DNA from 2 places in the Cupriavidus sp. 10L45 genome. Region 1 is predicted to be linked to the other one. Evidence: riboswitches for the same ligand, from Rfam matches in the RefSeq annotation. Region 1 holds a riboswitch; the other holds the start of a gene.

Region 1 (8,924 bases):
CGACAGCGGTGGTACTCAGCAAAGTGGCCGCAAGCAGTTGTTTCATTGTTGTTCTCCCGATCAAAGTGGTGGCTTTCAGACGCCTTTCCGCGCACTTCGTTCCGTGCGCGGCTGCAATGACTGTATCCGGGTGTTTCGCCGTGTAATACGGAGGGAGCGGCGCGCTCAGAACGTCCGCCACGCCTTCCAGAGCATGTACGAGGCGAGGCAGGCCAACAGCACGGCGAACACGCGCCGCAGCGCGTTGACGTCCATGTTGTGCGCCGCCCGCGCGCCCAGCGGCGCGGTGAGCACGCTGGCGATGGCGATGATGCCCAGCGCGGGCAGGTACACATAGCCGAGCGAGCCGGCCGGCAGGCCGCCCACGTCCCAGCCGCCCCAGACGTAGCCGACCACGCTGGCGAGCGCAATCGGGAAGCCGAGCGCTGCCGACGTGGCCACGGCGTTGTGGATCGGCACGTTGCACCAGGTCATGAACGGCACGGAGATGAAGCCGCCGCCGGCGCCCACCAGGCTCGAGATCAGGCCGATGACCGACCCCACGCCGACCATGCCCGGTGTGCCCGGTAGCCGGCGCGCGGCCGGTGGCCGGCGGCTGCGCAGCATCTGGAGCGCCGAGAAGCCGACGAAGACCGCGAACAGCAGCGACAGCCAGCCGGTCTTGAGCACGCTGAAGATCTTGCCGCCGCCGATCAGGCCACCCACCAGGATGCCCGGCGCCAGCGCCAGCACAATGCCCCAGCGCACCGCGCCGCGCTTGTGGTGGGCGCGCACGGAGGAGAGCGAGGTGAACAGGATGGTCGCCATCGACGTGGCGATGGCCATATGGACGATGTGGCTGTCGGAGACCTGCATGGCTGTATAAAACAGCGTCAGGAAGGGCACCATCAGCATGCCGCCGCCCACGCCGAGCAGCCCGGCGCAGAAGCCGGTGAAGGCGCCGAGGATCAGCAGCCCCGGAATCAGGACAGGACTCATGGTCGCCCCGTCACTTCATCAGCCGTTCGGTGATATAGCGCCATTCGGCCGGCGTGACCGGCGTGATGGAGAGGCGGTTGCCGCGCCGGAGCACGACCATGTCCGCCAGCGCCTCGTGCTCGCGCAGCGCGGGCAGCGGGACCAGCGCGCTCTTGCGCACGAAACGCACGTCCACGAGCGACCAGCGCGGCTCATCGGGCTTCGAGGCCTTGTCGTAGTAATCGCTCTTGGGATCGAACTGCGTGGGATCGGGGTAGGGCTGGGAGCAGACCTCGGCCAGTCCGGCGATGCCAGGCTCGGGGCAGGAGGAGTGGTAGAACAGCACACCATCGCCGATGCGCATCTGGTCGCGCATGAAGTTGCGCGCCTGGTAGTTGCGCACGCCCGTCCACGGCAGCGTGCCGCGCCTGGCAAGATCGTCGATGCTGGCTTCGTCCGGCTCGGACTTCATCAGCCAGTACTGGGGGGCGCGTTGGCCCGATTTGGCGGCGGGTGGCGTCACGATACCAGTATCCGTCGATCAAAGAAAAAAGGCGGTGGTTCTGAAAACCACCGCCTTCTGAGGGGTCCCCGCCTCGGCCGCTGGGTCGGCATCCTGAACCCAAGTGAGGTTCAGAGTGGCTGCGGAAGTCGCATTTTGGGTACATCACCCACTCAGGGAGTCCAAGCAGAACCAAGACTATGAATGCGGTGACGCGCTCGCCCACACGACATAATCCCGCACCATGCAATGCATATCGGTTCAAGGAGTTATGACCCTCACGAACCAGGCAGGGAAACTGTCAAACGTCTGACTTTATATTCACCTTACGCTGCGAGCAGCTGGGGTGATGTCAGACGTTTGCCGTTTCGAAACAGGATGGGATGAAAACGGCGGTCGGGCGCGATAACCTGACCTGTATGCTGCACCGGTAAGGCGTTTGTGCAGTCTGGCTACACTATACACCGCGTCGTCAGGCATACCAAGTTCGGCATGTCGCACCGTTACATTTTCAACACCGGACATCGGCCAAATCCGACATTGCGCCATCGGCTTCACATGCCTGTCATGTGCGGCCGATGCGGTGTGATTTCAAGTCCGGCCAGATCCGTCCGATGTCGATGTCAGCCCGGCGCGCGCGGGTCGGTGCCCACGTGCGCGTACTGCCGCAGTGCCTCGTCGGCGCGCTCGTTCAGCTCGCGGATGCGGGCGCGCACGGCGTCCACGGGAATCTGCCCGTCCTCCTCCTGCTTGCGGCGCATGGCCAGCAGGTCCGAGGCGATGCTGATGGCCGCCATCACGGCCACGCGCTCCACGCCCTTGGCGGAGACGTTGCCCTTGAGCTTGTTCATCTGGTTGTCCACCAGCGCCACCGCCTCCAGCAGCGCGGCTTCGTTGTCTGGCGCGATGGCGAAGCGGTAGGGCTGCCCCGCGATGTTCACTTCGACTTGCTTATTGCTCATGCGTGTTCTCCGGGGGCGGGGTGCGCGCCGCTGGCATCGGGGTCCGAGCCGGTGGCCGGGGCGCCTTCGCCCAGCAGGTCGAGCTGGCGCGCATCGCTGGCCGTGGGCAGCTTGTCCAGAATCGACTGGATGCGCAGCTGGGCTTCCTCGATCTTGATATTGAGCAGTTCGCGGTCGGCCGCCATGGATTCGCGGTCCGTGCGCAACTGGCTCGCCTCGGCCCGCAGGCGGTCGATCTCCGCGCGCAGCCGCTGGTTTTCCGCCGCCAGGGTGTCTGCGTGATGCAGCACGCGCCCGATCTTGGCGGCCAGTTGTTCGAGTTCGTTGAGCATAGTGCCTGTCTGTCCGATGGAATGTGGGTCAGGTTTCGGGATTCTAGCCGATGCCGGATCGGCCACGTCGTCAACGAGACGTTTCTGACTGCAGCGTCGCCAGGAAGTTGCATCGATCGTCACGCAACGTGCGGGTAACCGGCCCCGGAGTGGACGGTTCCGCACCACGTCCGCCAGATTGACGGCCCCGGTGAAACTGCCTACACTCGCGCACGTTCCAGGTGCTCGCGACCCTGCCCACAGGGCCGCAGTTCAACGGGAAACAGGGAGTCCGGGGCGCGCCGCGCGCTGGGCCAACCTGTGCTGCCCCCGCAACGGTAAGCGACCGCGCACGCGCCATGCGCCGCGCAAGGGCCTGCCAGCATGCCACTGATCCACCCCGACATTTGACGGGGATCCAGCGATCGGGAAGGCGGCCGGCCTGATGTCGTCAGCCCGGATACCGGCCTGAACGCGGGCGCACCGCTCCACAGCGGCGCGCCACTTCGCCACAAGGCCCGCGGGGACGGGCCCGGCCGTACTTCCATCCATCCAGCAACATGCGTTCCTCGCTCCACAGGCAGACCGCCGCGACCCAGCCGCCGGTCCGCCCGCGCGTGCCCGCCATCCTGGCGGCCATCGCCGCCTTCGTGCCCGCCCTTGTACCCGCTTTCTACCCCGCCATGGTCCACGCGCAAGCCGCGCCGGATGCCAGCGGCGCCGCCCCCGGCCAGACGCTCGCGCCGGTGGTCGTCACCGCCTCGCGCACCGCGCAGGCCGTGACCGAGGCGCTGCCGCACACCACGGTGGTCACTCAGGAAGACATCGTCAACACCCAAGCGCCGGACCTGCGCTCGCTGCTGCGCGGCCAGGCGGGCGTGGAGTTCGCCACCACGGGCGGCATGGGCGCCAACACCACGCTGTTCATGCGCGGCGCCAATTCCAACCAGGTGCTGATCCTGGTGGATGGCGTGCGCATCGCCGGTGCCAGCGGCGGCACCGCGCAGCTCAGCAATATCCTGCCGGACCAGATCGACCATATCGAGGTGGTGCGCGGCAACGTCTCGGCCCTGTACGGCTCCGACGCCATCGGCGGCGTGGTGCAGATCTTCACCAAGAGCGGCGCCGGCCAGGCCCCGGCGGCTAACGCTTCGGTGGAGTACGGCAGCAACAATACGCGCCAGGGCACCGTCGGCTATGGCGGGCAGGTGGGCGATACCTCGTTCAACGTCACCGGCTCGATGTTCAAGACCGACGGCTATTCGTCGATCGACGCCGCGAAATGGAATCGCGACAACCCCACGCGCGCCCGGCAGGGCATCGGCCCGAATCCGGCCGACAACCCGTACGAGAACAAGAGCGTCTCCGGCCAGGTGAAGCACAAGTTCAGCCAGGACTGGGACGCCGGCGTGGCCGCGTACTACTCCAACAGCCAGTTGTCGTACGACAGCACCAGCGGCAAGCCGACCGACGACCTGCGCATGGATAGCGAGCTGTACACGCTGTCCGCCTTCGTCAACGGCAAGCTGCTGCCCGACTGGCGCACCCATTTCAAGGTCGCCCAGAGCGAGGACCGCGCCGAAACCACCAAGAACGGCCTGTTCGACAGCCTGTTCAGCACGCGCTCGCGCCAGTTCAACTGGCAGAACGAGTACGCGCTGACGCCTGACCACACGCTGCTGTTCGGGACCGACTACCTCCAGCAGGAACTGTCGTCCAGCGCCTACAACGCGCCCATCCGCAATGTGTTCTCGGTTTACGGCGGCTACGAAGGCAAGATCGGCCGCCACCAGCTGCAGCTGAACGCGCGCAACGACCATTATTCGGACTTCGGCAACCAGGGCAGCTTCTTCGCCGGCTATGGCTTCCACCTGACCCAGGCGGTCAAGCTGATCGCCAACGTCAGCAACGCCTTCCGCGCGCCGACCTTCAACGAACTCTATTACCCGAACTTCGGCCAGCCGAACCTCCAGCCCGAGCGCGCGAAGTCGGCCGAGCTGGGCGTGCAGGTGGAGACTGCCGCCACCGGGTTGCTGCGCGTGACCGCGTTCGAGACCCGCTACAACGACCTGATCGTCTCCACGCAGCAGGCCAACGGGCTGTTCCTGGCGCAGAACGTCAACAAGGCCAAGGTGCAGGGGGTGGAGGCGTCCTGGCGCGCCAACCTGCTCGGCACCGATGTCGGCGCCAGCGTGACCTTCCAGAATCCGGTCGATGAGACCAACGGCACCCAGTTGCTGCGCCGCGCGCGCCGCCATGCGTCGTTCGATGTGGGCCGGAATTTCGGCGATTTCCGATTCGGGGGCGAGTGGCTGGTGTCGTCGTCGCGGATGGACAACGGCTCGCGCCGGCTGGGCGGATACGGTATCTTGAACCTCACCGCCCGCTACAACATCGACAAGCAATGGTACGTCGCCGCCCGCGTGGAAAACCTGTTCGACAAGAACTACCAGCTCGCCTATCCGTACGCCACGCAGGGCCGGGCGGGGTTCGTCACGCTGGGATGGCGCCAGAAATGAGGCCCGGCAAGGCGCCGCGCCCGGGCGGGGTCCGCCATGGCTGAGGCGCGCCGCGCGCTAGCCGTCTGGCTGGTCCTCGCCCTGGCGGGGCTGGCCGTGTTCGGCCTGTCGCTCGCGCTGGGCAGCGTATCGCTCGATGCCTCGCAGCTCTGGCAGGCCCTGACCGCCACCGATGCCGGCATGGCCGGGGCGATTGTCAGGGAATTGCGACTCCCCCGTGCCGTCGCCGCGTTCGCGTGCGGCGGCCTGCTGGCGCTCTCTGGCGCGCTGATGCAGGTGCTGCTGCGCAACCCGCTGGCCGAGCCCTATGTATTAGGCGTCTCGGGCGGCGCCGCCACCGGCGCGTTACTGGCGATGCTGCTGATGCTGCCGCTGTGGACCGTGCAGGCCGGCGCCGCCGGCGGGGCGCTGCTGTCGATGGTGCTGGTGGCTTCGCTGGCGCGCCGGGACCTGCTGCACCCGCGCGTGCAGGGCGGCCACCACGAGGCGGGCGCCCGCCTGCTGCTGACCGGCGTGATCCTGGCCGCCGGCTGGGGCGCGCTGATCACGCTGATCCTGGCCATCGCGCCGGAATCGCGGCTGCGCGGCATGCTGTTCTGGCTGACGGGCGACCTCGGCGGCACCGCCAGCTACGGCGCCGCGCTGGCCACGCTGGCCGTGGCGCTGGCGCTGGCCATGCCGATGGCCCGCTCGCTCAACGTGATGCTGCTCGGCGAGACCGTGGCGCAATCGCTGGGCGTGCAGGTGGGCCGGGTACGGCTGGCCACCTTCCTGATCGCCTCGTTCGCCATCGCGGCGGCGATCACCACGGCGGGGTCGATCGGCTTCGTCGGCCTGGTCGTGCCGCATATGGTGCGGCTGGCCTGGGGCAACGACCAGCGGCTGCTGCTGCCGGCCTCGGTGCTGCTGGGCGGCACATTGCTGATGGCGGCGGATCTGATCGCCCGTACCGTGATCGCCCCGACCCAACTGCCGGTGGGCGTGATTACCGCGCTGCTCGGCGTGCCGACCTTCCTTTATCTGTTGCTGCGGAGGCCGCGATGAACCATTGGTCTACGCCGCTCGCGCCTTGTCCCAGCCTGCACCTGCGCGATGTCGCCCTGCGCACCGGGTCGCGCGTGCTGGTGGAGCATCTGTCGATGGCCATCGCGCCGGGCGAGTTCTGGTGCGTGGTCGGCCCCAATGGCGTGGGCAAGTCCACGCTGATGGACGTGCTGGCCGGCCTGCGCGCGCCCGAGGGCGGCGAGGTCTGCATCGACGACATCCCGGTCACCCGCGCCGCGCCAGCCGCGCTCGCCCGCCAGCGCGCCTACCTGCCGCAGGCCGTGCACGACACCTTCTCGATGGCCGTGCAGGACGCCGTGCGCGTGGGACGTCATCCGCACATGAGCGGCTGGGGCTGGGGCCAGGGCGACGATGACCGCGTGGTGCGCGACGTCATGACCGAACTCGACCTCGACGCCCTGACCACGCGCGATGTCCTCACGCTCTCCGGCGGCGAGCGCCAGCGCGTGTCGCTGGCCGCCGCCATGGCCCAGCAGGCGCCGCTGCTGCTGCTCGACGAGCCGGTGGCCCACCTCGACCTGCGCCACCAGATCCTCGTGCTGGAACTGCTGCGCCGCCTGACCACGGCAGGCCGCCACGCGGCCGTCGTGATCCTGCACGATCTCAACCTGGCGCGCCGCTACGCCACGCATGCGCTGCTGATGTCCGAAGACGGTCAGGCGCTGCACGGCTCCGCGCCGGAAGTCCTCACCCCCGCGCAGTGCTCCCGCGCGCTGCGCACCCCCATCGTCAGCGTCAGCGACGGCCTCCATACGGCGCTGATTCCCGATGGGATGACTGGAAATTCGTAAATGAGCGATATCGACAACAACCCGCCGGACACCCCGGAAACGCCCGACACCCCAGACGATGCCGGCCGCGACGCCCGCCACAAGGCCCGCATGGCGCGCAAGAAGGAAGTGGTGGACGCCAAGATCTCCGCCGCGCAGACCGAGCGCGGCGTGATCGTGATCACCACCGGCAACGGCAAGGGCAAGTCCAGCTCGGGTTTCGGCATGGTCGTGCGCGCGATGGGCCACGGCATGCGCACGGGCGTGGTGCAGTTCATCAAGGGCGCCATCCCGAGCGGCGAGGAGATGTTCCTCCAGCGTTTTCCGGAAGCCTGCGAGTTCCACGTGATGGGCGAGGGCTACACCTGGGAGACCCAGGACCGCGCGCGCGACGTGGCCAAGGCCGAGGCCGCCTGGGAAATCGCCCGGCGCATGCTGCAGGATCCGGCCATCGGGCTGGTCCTGTTCGATGAACTGAATATCGCGCTGAAGCTGCACTACCTCGACGTGGAGCAGGTCATTGCCGACCTGCGCGCCCGTCCGCCGATGCAGCACGTGGTCATTACCGGCCGCGGCGCGCCGCCGGCGCTGGTCGAGGCCGCCGACACCGTGACCGAGATGACCCCGGTCAAGCACGCGTTCCAGCAGGGCATCAAGGCCCAGCGCGGCGTAGAAATGTAAAGACACTGCGGAAATGACGATGTCCACCTTCACCGACACCCCCCTGCAACTTCCCCCGATCGCCCCGCTCGATGACTCGCTGCGTGCCGCGCTCCAGGCCGCCATCGACGACAAGACCAAGCCGCCCGGCTCGCTGGGCCGGCTGGAGTCGCTGGCGATGCAGATCGGCCTGATCCGGGGCGAGACCCAGCCGGTGCTGACCCGCCCGACCATCATCGTGTTTGCCGGCGATCATGGCGTGGCCGATGCCGGCGTGAGCGCTTTCCCGCCCGAAGTCACGGCCCAGATGGTGCTGAACTTCCTCGGCGGCGGCGCGGCGATCAATGTCTTCACGCGCCAGCACGGCATGGTGCTGGAAGTGGTGGATGCCGGCGTGCGCGCGCCGCTGCCGGCCGCGCCGGGTCTGGTCAACTGCCGCGTGGCGGACGGCACGCGCAATTTCGTCGAGGAAGCCGCGATGACGCCGGCGCAGGCTGGCGCGGCCATCCAGGCCGGCATGGCGCGCGTGCTGCGCCATGCGGAGCAGGGCACCAATGTGATCGGTTTCGGCGAGATGGGTATCGCCAACACCTCCGCCGCCGCCTGCCTGATGAGCCGGCTGACCGGCCTGCCGCTGGCCGACTGCGCCGGGCGCGGCACCGGGCTGGACGACGCCGGCGTGGCCCGCAAGCGCGAGATCCTCGAGCGCGCGCTGGCCCGCCACGCCGAGGTCACCGCGCCGCTGGACGTGCTGGCCACCTTCGGCGGCTTCGAGATCGCGGCGATGACCGGCGCCTACCTGGCCGCCGCCGCCTGCCGCATGGTGATTCTGGTCGATGGCTTCATCGCCTCCGCCGCGCTGCTGGTGGCGGCACGGATCGACCCGACCGTGCTCCAGTACTGCGTGTTCTCGCATTGTTCCGATGAGCGCGGCCACAAGGCCCTGCTGGCCGAGTTCGGCGCCGAACCGCTGCTGGCCCTGAACCTGCGCCTGGGCGAAGGCACCGGTGCGGCGCTGGCGTGGCCGCTGGTGGCGTCGGCGGCGGCGTTCCTTAAGGAAATGGCGACGTTCAGCGGTGCCGGCGTGAGCCCCGGCGCGGCCTGATCGGAATCCGGAAAACCCGACCATGGCCGACGAACTGCGCTTCTTCCTGACCGCCCTCGGCTACTTCACGCGC
Region 2 (8,924 bases), on a different contig from region 1:
CCGCGCTGGCGAGCTGGTCTTCGAACAGCTCGTGCAGCGGCGACTCGTGATCGAGGTTCGGATCGGCGCGGCGCTGCGCGTCTACCGCCACCGGATTCGCGGCGAACTGGCCGGCGGCGGCGGCGGGGCCATCCACCACCGTGACCACCGAATCCACCGTGAACGCGTTGCGGATGCTCGGCCAGTGGAATGCCTGCACCAGCGGCTTCGGCAGCGCCAGACCCGAAGTCTCGATCAGCACGTGATCGATCTGGTCGCGGCGCTCGAGCAGTTGTTCCATGACCGGGAAGAACTCTTCCTGCACGGTGCAGCACAGGCAGCCGTTGGCCAGTTCATAGAGTTGGCCGGTGGGCTCGCCCTGCTCGTCGCAGCCAATGCCGCAGCCCTTCAGGATTTCCCCGTCGATGCCCAGCTCGCCAAATTCGTTGACGATGACAGCGATACGGCGCCCGTTGGCATTCTCGAGGATATGGCGCAGCAAGGTGGTCTTGCCGCTGCCCAGGAAGCCCGTGACGATCGTGGCGGGAATTTTTGCGGTTTGCATGGAATCACCTGGTGCTTGAAAGTTGAAAATGGAAAGGGGTGGCGAGAGTCAGCGGCGCAACCGCCGCCAGCCCACGACCACCCCGCTGACGGACATCACCAGACCCACCAGCGACAGCACCCACACCACCACATCCCATGACGGGCGATGCTGCGTGAGCGAAACGAAGTCATAGCTGTGTACGGCGTTGAACAGCCAGCGATAGAGACGGCGGCTGTCGTCACTGCGGCCGATGACCTGACCCGTCGAGGGATCGACATAGGCCCAGGTGTTGTCGGCGTCGTCGAAGGTCACGCGCAACACGGGCAGCCTGCGCGCGTTGTGGTGACTGTACCAGTAGGTGTCGGCCTCGGCCTGCATGACGCTGGCCACGACTTTAGCGTCCGGCATCAGGGTGCCGGCGATACGCGAGAGCATGCCCGGGTCCCAGCGCACTGGCGCACCACTGCCCGGATCGAGCACCGTGACAACGCCCTTGCCGGCGGCCACCTGCAACATGGGCGTGCTGCCGACCCACACCATACGGACCTCGCGCGCACTGCGGTCTGCCAGCGTGGCACGCCAGTCCGGCGCGGGGAACGAGGCCCCGGCATGCCCCGCGTAGCGCTGCAGGGCCGCGCCGTCGAAGCCGCGCCCGTTGAACCACTGGTTAGGATTGACGGAGAGCCATCCCGAGATCAGCCAGAACAGCAGGAACAGCGCGCCGACGAGCCCGGCCATGTGATGCCAGGCCATCCAGCCGTGGTACGGCGAGACGCCCGCCATGCTGCCGTGCGCAAAGCGCCGCCGCACGCGTAGCCGCAGCCAGCCAATCCAGATTCCCGTGATGGCCACCACCACGCAGGGCCCGGACGTCCACAGCACCACCTGCCGCCACAGCGGCGGGTCCTTGCGGATCGGCGTGAAATACAGCCAGTGCGGCACCGAGCCGAGCCAGTTCCAGAACCGCTCCGCGCGATCGGTATCGCGCATGATCTCGCCGGTCTTCGCCGAGATGTACAGCTCGGTGCCGTGTCCGTCATCGATGGCGATGCGATGCAGCGGACGCCACGCGTTGAGGCCATTCGGCACGGTCCACTGGTCTCGTTCGGCGGTCTCGATCCAGCGCGCAGGCTTGCCGGTGAACTGCTGGGCAGTGGCCTGCGCCGTGGCTGCATCGACGCGCTCGATGACGCGGCCATCGGTGGCCGCCACGGTATGGGGCTGACCCTTGCCATCAACCATGCGATAGACGGGCAGGCTGCCCGCCATCTCAAGCCGCAGGCTGCGTGGAAAGCTGGACAGCCCCGCCGCCGCCATCGCCGCATCGGGCGTCGTGGCCACGGCACGCACATCGAGCGGCGGCAGGCTGGCCAGCCGCTCGGCATCGGTCAGCGCGGGAAAGCCGACGTACATCATCACCAGCCCCGAGCCGAACCACATCGCGATCAACAGGCAGCCGGCGATGCCCATCCAGCGATGGATCAGGTACAGCCAGCGCCGGATCTTGCGCCACATCGCCCGGGCCTCAGAAGTAGAAGTTGGCCGACAACTCCGCCGAACGCGGACGCCCCAGCAGCCATTGCTGGCCCCCGTTCGAGACCGATTCGGCGTAGTCCTTGTTGAACAGGTTGTAGACGCGCAGCGTCAGCGCCGCCTGCTTCGAGACACGCCACGACAGCGCCGTATCCACCGTCGTATAGCTCGGCACGCGCACGCGGTTGGCCGTGTCCGCGTAACGTCCGCCGACATAGCGCAGGCCCGCGCCGAACGTCCATTGCGGGATGAAGTTCCACGTCAGCCACGCGTTGGCGGCCTGTTGCGGCACGCTCGTCGGCACGTTGCCGGCGCGGGAGACCAGCACCCCGCCGACCGACTCGTTGAAGTCGTCATAGCGCGCGCGCAGCACGGTGCCGTTGACGTCGAGGCGCAGACCGCGCAGCACTTCCACGCTCGCCGAGGCTTCCAGCCCGCGCGACGACTGCTCGCCCACCTGCTGGGTGATGGTCGGATTGACCGGATCGCGCGAAAGCAGGTCGTTCTTGCGGATCTCGTACGCCGCGAAGGTCCATTCGCCGCGATTGCCCCAGAACGCCTGCTTCATGCCCACTTCCACCTGCTTGCCGGTGGCGAGGTTGAAGTTGCGCTGCGCGTCGGACGTGGTGATCAGCGCGCCGAGCGGATCGGTCGCGGTGGCGTACTGGGCGTAGACGGCCAGGCTCGGGGTGAACTGGTAGACGGTGCCCACGCGCCACGTGGTGTTGGCGAAGGTCTTGTCCCAGGCCGAGCCGGCCACGAGGTCGGTGCGCGTCAGGTCGGCATGGTCGAAGCGCACCCCGCCGATGACCGACCACTGCGGCGTGAGGGCGATACGGTGCTCACCGAACAGCGCGTACTGCGTGGTGTTGCTGCGGAAGCGCGGCGAGGTAACGACGCCCGGCGGGCTGAAGAACAGGCCCGGATCGAAATCACGCGCCGGTACGGTGGAGGTGCCGCCATAGGGCGAGTTGTTCGAGTGGGTGAAGTTGACCTTGTTGACGTCGAAGCCCACCGTCGTGGTGTTATCGAGCCCGAACAGCTTGCTGCGCACCGTCATGTCGGCGCGGTTGCCCACCTGCTCCTGGTCGTGCAGGATTTCCAGGTAGTCCCCGCGGCGCACCTGCGAGGTGGCCGGCAGATAGGTAAAGGTCTCACTGTCGCGCCAGTGACGGTGGCTGGTCAGGTAGTAGAACTGGTTGCGCACGGTGACGCGGTCGTTCGGCGTCCATTCGGCGTTCAGGCGCGTCCAGCGGTCGCGATAGCTGATCTCGGCATCGCCAACGTTGTAGTTCTTCTTGCGCAGCGAGCGGTCCAGGCTGCCGTTGACCAGCGGCGTGCCGAGGTATTGCTGCGGATGCTGGGTGCCGTCGTCATAGGACAGCGTCAGGTTGAATTCCGGATTCACGTCCAGCCGCACGGACGCCGACACCATCAGGTTGTTGGCATCGCCCCGATCCACCCAGCCAGCCGTCCGGTTGTAGGCCGTGGCGAAACGGTACGACAGGTTGTCGTTGACCTTGCCACCACTGTCGAAGGCCACGCGCGCGGTCTTCTCGGTGCCGCCCGTGATCTGGAGTTCGTTCTCGATCGGGCCTCGGATCGGCTTCTTCTGCACCACATTGACCACGCCGCCAATCGCCCCTTCGCCATACATGACCGATGCGGGGCCGCGCAGGACCTCGATGCGGTCTACCGACCACGTATCGAACGGAAAGGTCACCGTACCGGAGGCCACGTACATGCGCGTGCCGTCCAGCAGCTGCATGACCGAGCCCTGCCCGGCGAAGCCGCGCGCGGTCAGCGAGGTGCCGCCGTTGCCCGGCGACGGATTGCCGGTGATGCCGGTTGCCCGGGTCACGGCCTCGCGCACGCTCTGATCGCCCCGCGCGCGGATGGTCTCGCCGCTGATGACTTCGACGCTGGCCGGCGTCTCGAGCGGCGTCAGGCCCATGCGGCTGCCCGTGTATTCGGGTTTCGAGAGCGCCAGGCCGGGATAGACGGCCTCACTGACGACCACGGGCGGCAGTGACGTGTCCTTCTGTTCGGAGGTTTCCTGTGCGAAAGCACAGGGAAGATTGAGGCCGGCCACGGCACCAAGTGATGCGGCCAGCACGCGCGGTCGACGCCCACGCGCAGGGCGAGACGAAATCTGGGCCGAGCGCGGGCGGCCAGCGGAATGCGCGAACAAGTTGTATGTCATCGTGAAGCCGGACGACCCCGTCCGTGCGAAAGATTTCGATGATGACAACAGGCCGGTATCCGGGCTGACAGGCGGGGAGCGTGCGCTCCCGGGAATCCGTCGCCTTCCCACGCGATGACAACGATGACAATCGCGCAGTGGCCGCCGATCCGATGGATCGACATGACAGTTCCCGAACCTGCTTACCGTTGCGGGGGCAGCACAGGCTTGGTCGCGGCTCGGCGACGTACCTGTTTCCCGTTTAACCCACGAGCATCGCGGGCACCTGCAATCACGGGCGGCACAGGGGACGTGCCGCGGTGCGCATTCTACCCGTAACGGACGGTTACAAAGCGCACATGCTGATCTGGGGAGCACGGAGGCGTGAGAGCGGGATGACCCGGCGGGTGCGCCCGATAACTCACATGACTACTGCTCATGGATTGTTGAAATAAAGCCATTTTACTTCATCGATGCACATCCATACGATTGGCATGTCGCGTGAGCCTGGCAACAGATGAAAGCAAAAATGACACGTCCACTCCGTCTAGTAGCGGTTTCCGGCGGGCTACAACGCCCCTCCAAGTCTGCAGCCCTGGCAGAGCACCTGCTAGACCTGATCGCAGACGAACTTCCGTGCGAACAGCGCTTGGTTGAACTGGGTCAGCTCGCACCGCGGCTTGCCGGCGCGGTCTGGCGCACCCACTTGCCCGACACGGTGGAGCGGGAACTTGCGGCGGTTGAGCAAGCTGACGTCCTGGTGGTGGCAACACCGGTGTTCCGCGGCTCCTACACCGGACTGTTCAAGCACTTCTTCGACTTCATTCATCAGGACGCCTTGATCGACAAGCCTGTGTTGTTGGCTGCCACCGGTGGCAGCGAGCGCCATGCCCTGGTGATCGACCACCAGTTGCGGCCGCTGTTCAGCTTCTTCCAGGCGCGCACATTGCCGCTGGGTGTCTACGCGACCGACAAGGATTTCGTCGACTACCGCCTGCAGAACCAGGCCCTCATCGAGCGGGCCAGGCTGGCAATCCAACGGGCACTGCCGTTGGTCGAACTGACGCACCACGCAAGGCCCGCTCTGGCCGAGGAAGTGGTTGTGGCCTGAAACAAGAATCGACTTCTCTCAAAAATTAGGTCACTGGATCGCAATGAACAAAGAACTTGCCTTTAGCCTCAAGAGCATTCTTTTCGATGAAAACTATCAGCCATCGGACAGTACGCGCGTAACCACCAATTTTGCCAACCTGGCCCGGGGAAAGAGTAGGCAACAGAATCTGCGCAACACGTTGAGGATGATTGACAATCGCTTCAATGACCTGGCGCATTGGGACAATCCGACCGGAGATCGCTACGCTGTCGAGCTCGAGATCATCTCCGTGGAGATGAGTGTCGACGCCAAGCGCGGCAACGATGCATTTCCGTTGATCGAGATACTGAAAACCTGCATTCTCGACAAGAAAACGCACAAACGCATCGACGGCATCGTGGGGAATAACTTCTCCTCCTACGTACGCGATTACGACTTCAGCGTCTTGCTTCCAAGGTACAACGTTGATCGAGCGGAATTCCGCACGCCAGACGATTTTGGTGACTTGCATGGAAAGCTGTTCAAGCAGTTTGTTGCCTCGCGCACTTACAAGGAGCGCTTCCACAAGCCGCCTGTCATCTCCATAAGCGCCTCGACCAGCAAGACCTATCAGCGGACCGGAAACCAGCACCCCGTACTTGGGGTCGAGTATCAACAGAATGAACTGTCCTCGACCGACCGATACTTCGCAAAGATGGGGATGCAGGTTCGTTTCTTCATGCCTCCGAATGGCGTTGCACCCTTGGCTTTCTACTTTTTCGGCGATCTTCTGGGCGACTACACAGATCTCGAGTTGATCGGCACCATCAGCACAATGGAAACCTTTCAGAAGATTTATCGCCCCGAGATTTACAACGCCAATTCTGCAGCAGGGAAACGCTATCAACCGAGCCTGAAGAACCAGGATTACTCGTTGACGCAGATTGTCTATGACCGGGAAGAACGCAGCCAGCTGGCTGTCCAGCAGGGGAAATTTGCGGAGGAGAACTTCATCAAGCCGTACAAGAACGTCCTTGATCAATGGTCTGCCAATTTCGCGCTCTGACCCCATAACACGCCGTCCCGTGGCTGATCGGGAAAAACGGTCCCGAAGTATGCTTGCCACACCCATCGTTGCTTGAAAGGAATCCTCAGATGTTTGAAACCTCCATCGCCGGCAGCCTGCCGAAGCCAGGCTGGCTGGCTGAAACAAACAAACTCTGGCCTCAGTGGAAGGCTGAAGGCGACGCGCTTCGCCAGGCCAAGGCCGACGCGACGTTACTGTGGATCAAGGCCCAGGAAGACGCAGGCCTGGACATCGTGTGCGACGGCGAGCAATCGCGACAGCACTTCGTGCACGGATTTCTCGAGCAGGTCGAGGGCATCGACTTCGAGCACAAGGTGAAGATGGGCATCCGCGACAACCGCTACGACGCGATGGTGCCGCAGGTGGTTTCGGCCCTGCGCCTGAAGGGCCGCGTGCATGCCTTCGAAGCACAGCTGGCGCGCGCGCACACGAAGAAGAAGCTGAAGTTCACCCTGCCCGGCCCGATGACCATCGTCGACACCGTGGCGGACCGCTTCTACGGCGACAAGGTCAAGATGGCCTTCGCCTTCGCCGAGTTGCTCAACCAGGAGGCCCTGGCGCTTCAGGCCGACGGCGTAGACATCATCCAGTTCGACGAGCCCGCCTTCAATGTCTACATGAAGGATGCCGCCGACTGGGGCGTGCAGGCGCTCGAGCGCGCGGCGCAGGGCTTGACCTGTACGACGGCGGTGCATATCTGCTACGGCTACGGCATCAAGGCCAATACGGACTGGAAGAGCACCCTGGGCGACCAATGGCGCCAGTATGAGACGGTGTTCCCCGCGCTGGCCCGCAGCTGCATCGACCAGGTGAGCCTGGAATGCATCCACTCCCATGTGCCGCCCGACCTGATGGGGCTGCTGGCCGGTAAGGACGTGCTGGTCGGCGTGATCGATGTGGCCAGCGACGTGGTCGAGACACCCGAGGAAGTGGCTGACACCATCGGCCGGGCGCTGGAGTTCGTGCCGAAGGAGCGGCTGTTCCCGTGCACGAATTGCGGCCTGGCGCCGATGGGTCGGGATGTGGCGTGGCGCAAGCTGGAGGCGCTGGCAGCAGGCACGAGGCTGGCAAAGGAGCGGCTCACCACGGTGTGACGCCCACATGGTCGTCCGCTCTTGGCCGCGGATTCTGTTGGGCTGACCAGGAGTGGAGCGACACAGGGCTTGCATCGCCGGCGCGATTGCCTATATGATTCATATATGTTTCATATATGGATGGCACTATGGGCATCGTGAACATCGATGGCGAGCTGCATGATCAGTTGCGCAAGGCAAGCGGCGTGTCATGTCGGTCTATCAACGCTCAGGCAGCGTTCTGGATGAAGATTGGCATGCTGTGCGAAATGAATCCCACGCAAAGCTTCAATGAGATCGTCACTCGCGAACTGCGGGCTGCGGGTGTTGTTGCGCAAAGCTTGAAGGTGGCTTCGTGACCAAGGAACCTGGGGAAATTGCCCTGATGGCCGAATCGGGCAGGCTATTGGCAGAGGTTTTTTCTCGCCTGGATCGCCTGAATCTGGTCGGCATGTCCACCATGCAGGTCAACGATCTGGTGGACCACTTCATTGTCGACGAACTCCACGCGCGCCCAGCCAGCAAAGGGCAGTACGGGTACGCCTACGCCCTCAATGCCTCCCGTAACCACGTCGTTTGCCACGGCGTTCCGTCCCCCGCGGAGGTCCTCCAGGACGGCGACATAGTGAATTTCGATATCACGCTGGAGAACAATGGCTACATTGCGGATTCCAGTAAGACGTATCTGGTCGGCGAAGTCTCTCCGCTTGCCAAACAACTCGTGCGCGTAACGTATGAAGCGATGTGGAAAGGAATCAAAGCCGTCCGCCCAGGCGCGAGACTAGGTGATGTGGGGTATGCCATTGAGCGACATGCTCGCCGCAATGGCTACTCAGTCGTGCGGGAATACTGCGGGCACGGCATCGGTCGAGAAATGCACGAGCCCCCAGAGGTCCTGCATTGGGGAAAGCCGAACACGGGTCTGGTGCTGCGAGAAGGCATGGTGTTCACCATCGAGCCGATGATCAATCAGGGGCGGCATGCGGTTCATACGGAAGCCGACGGCTGGACTGTGGTGACGGGTGACGGAAAGCTGTCCGCACAGTTCGAGCACACAGTCGCCGTAACTCGACAGGGCGTCAGAGTGCTGACGCTACGCGCGGATGAAAGAATGCCGAACTGACCCGTGTTGAGGCAGGGGTTACCACGCATCGTGTCGATATTGGGGTCGAGTCCGAAGTCGAAGCCTTGGCTCGCGCCATCCCCAAGATCGATCACCTGGTCACGACAGCCGCCTCACTGGTATTCAAGCCGTTCATGGAGACCGCCCGATCCGACATCGACGCGATGCTAGGGTCGAAGCTGCTGGGGCCGATGCATCTGGTCCGGCATCTGGTGGCCCGCATGACCAAAGACAAGGGAAAATGAAAAAGCCAGCCGATGGCTGGCTTTCAACGAAGCGCTTTCCACCGGGCCGACTAGCGGCCCGGCTCCCACTTACAGAAACTTGA

The links. A riboswitch is a leader RNA that binds a small molecule or an ion and turns the genes downstream of it on or off. The one in region 1 is predicted to bind cobalamin.
Region 2: linked by a shared signal. The riboswitch ahead of AC1DFU_RS00675 (TonB-dependent receptor) and the one ahead of AC1DFU_RS18165 (TonB-dependent receptor plug domain-containing protein) in region 1 are both predicted to bind cobalamin.

What each region holds. Positions count from the first base shown of each region.
Region 1 covers NZ_JBFTJC010000009.1:285,772-294,695, reverse strand. Annotated here, with positions in the region: gene AC1DFU_RS18195 (SIMPL domain-containing protein) at 1-46, opposite strand, end outside; gene AC1DFU_RS18190 (sulfite exporter TauE/SafE family protein) at 166-978, opposite strand; gene AC1DFU_RS18185 (EVE domain-containing protein) at 989-1,429, opposite strand; RNA gene ssrS (6S RNA) at 1,542-1,758, opposite strand; gene AC1DFU_RS18175 (cell division protein ZapA) at 2,083-2,421, opposite strand; gene AC1DFU_RS18170 (hypothetical protein) at 2,418-2,753, opposite strand; cobalamin riboswitch at 2,955-3,218, shown strand; gene AC1DFU_RS18165 (TonB-dependent receptor plug domain-containing protein) at 3,293-5,251, shown strand; gene AC1DFU_RS18160 (FecCD family ABC transporter permease) at 5,288-6,295, shown strand; gene AC1DFU_RS18155 (ABC transporter ATP-binding protein) at 6,292-7,107, shown strand; gene cobO (cob(I)yrinic acid a,c-diamide adenosyltransferase) at 7,108-7,767, shown strand; gene cobT (nicotinate-nucleotide--dimethylbenzimidazole phosphoribosyltransferase) at 7,787-8,851, shown strand; gene AC1DFU_RS18140 (adenosylcobinamide-GDP ribazoletransferase) at 8,874-8,924, shown strand, end outside.
Region 2 covers NZ_JBFTJC010000001.1:135,151-144,074, reverse strand. Annotated here, with positions in the region: gene cobW (cobalamin biosynthesis protein CobW) at 1-544, opposite strand, end outside; gene AC1DFU_RS00680 (PepSY domain-containing protein) at 593-2,041, opposite strand; gene AC1DFU_RS00675 (TonB-dependent receptor) at 2,052-4,175, opposite strand; cobalamin riboswitch at 4,296-4,546, opposite strand; gene msuE (FMN reductase) at 4,771-5,352, shown strand; gene AC1DFU_RS00665 (DUF1852 domain-containing protein) at 5,396-6,379, shown strand; gene AC1DFU_RS00660 (methionine synthase) at 6,469-7,494, shown strand; gene AC1DFU_RS00655 (ParD-like family protein) at 7,623-7,832, shown strand; gene map (type I methionyl aminopeptidase) at 7,829-8,596, shown strand; gene AC1DFU_RS00645 (hypothetical protein) at 8,593-8,841, shown strand; gene flgL (flagellar hook-associated protein FlgL) at 8,911-8,924, opposite strand, start outside.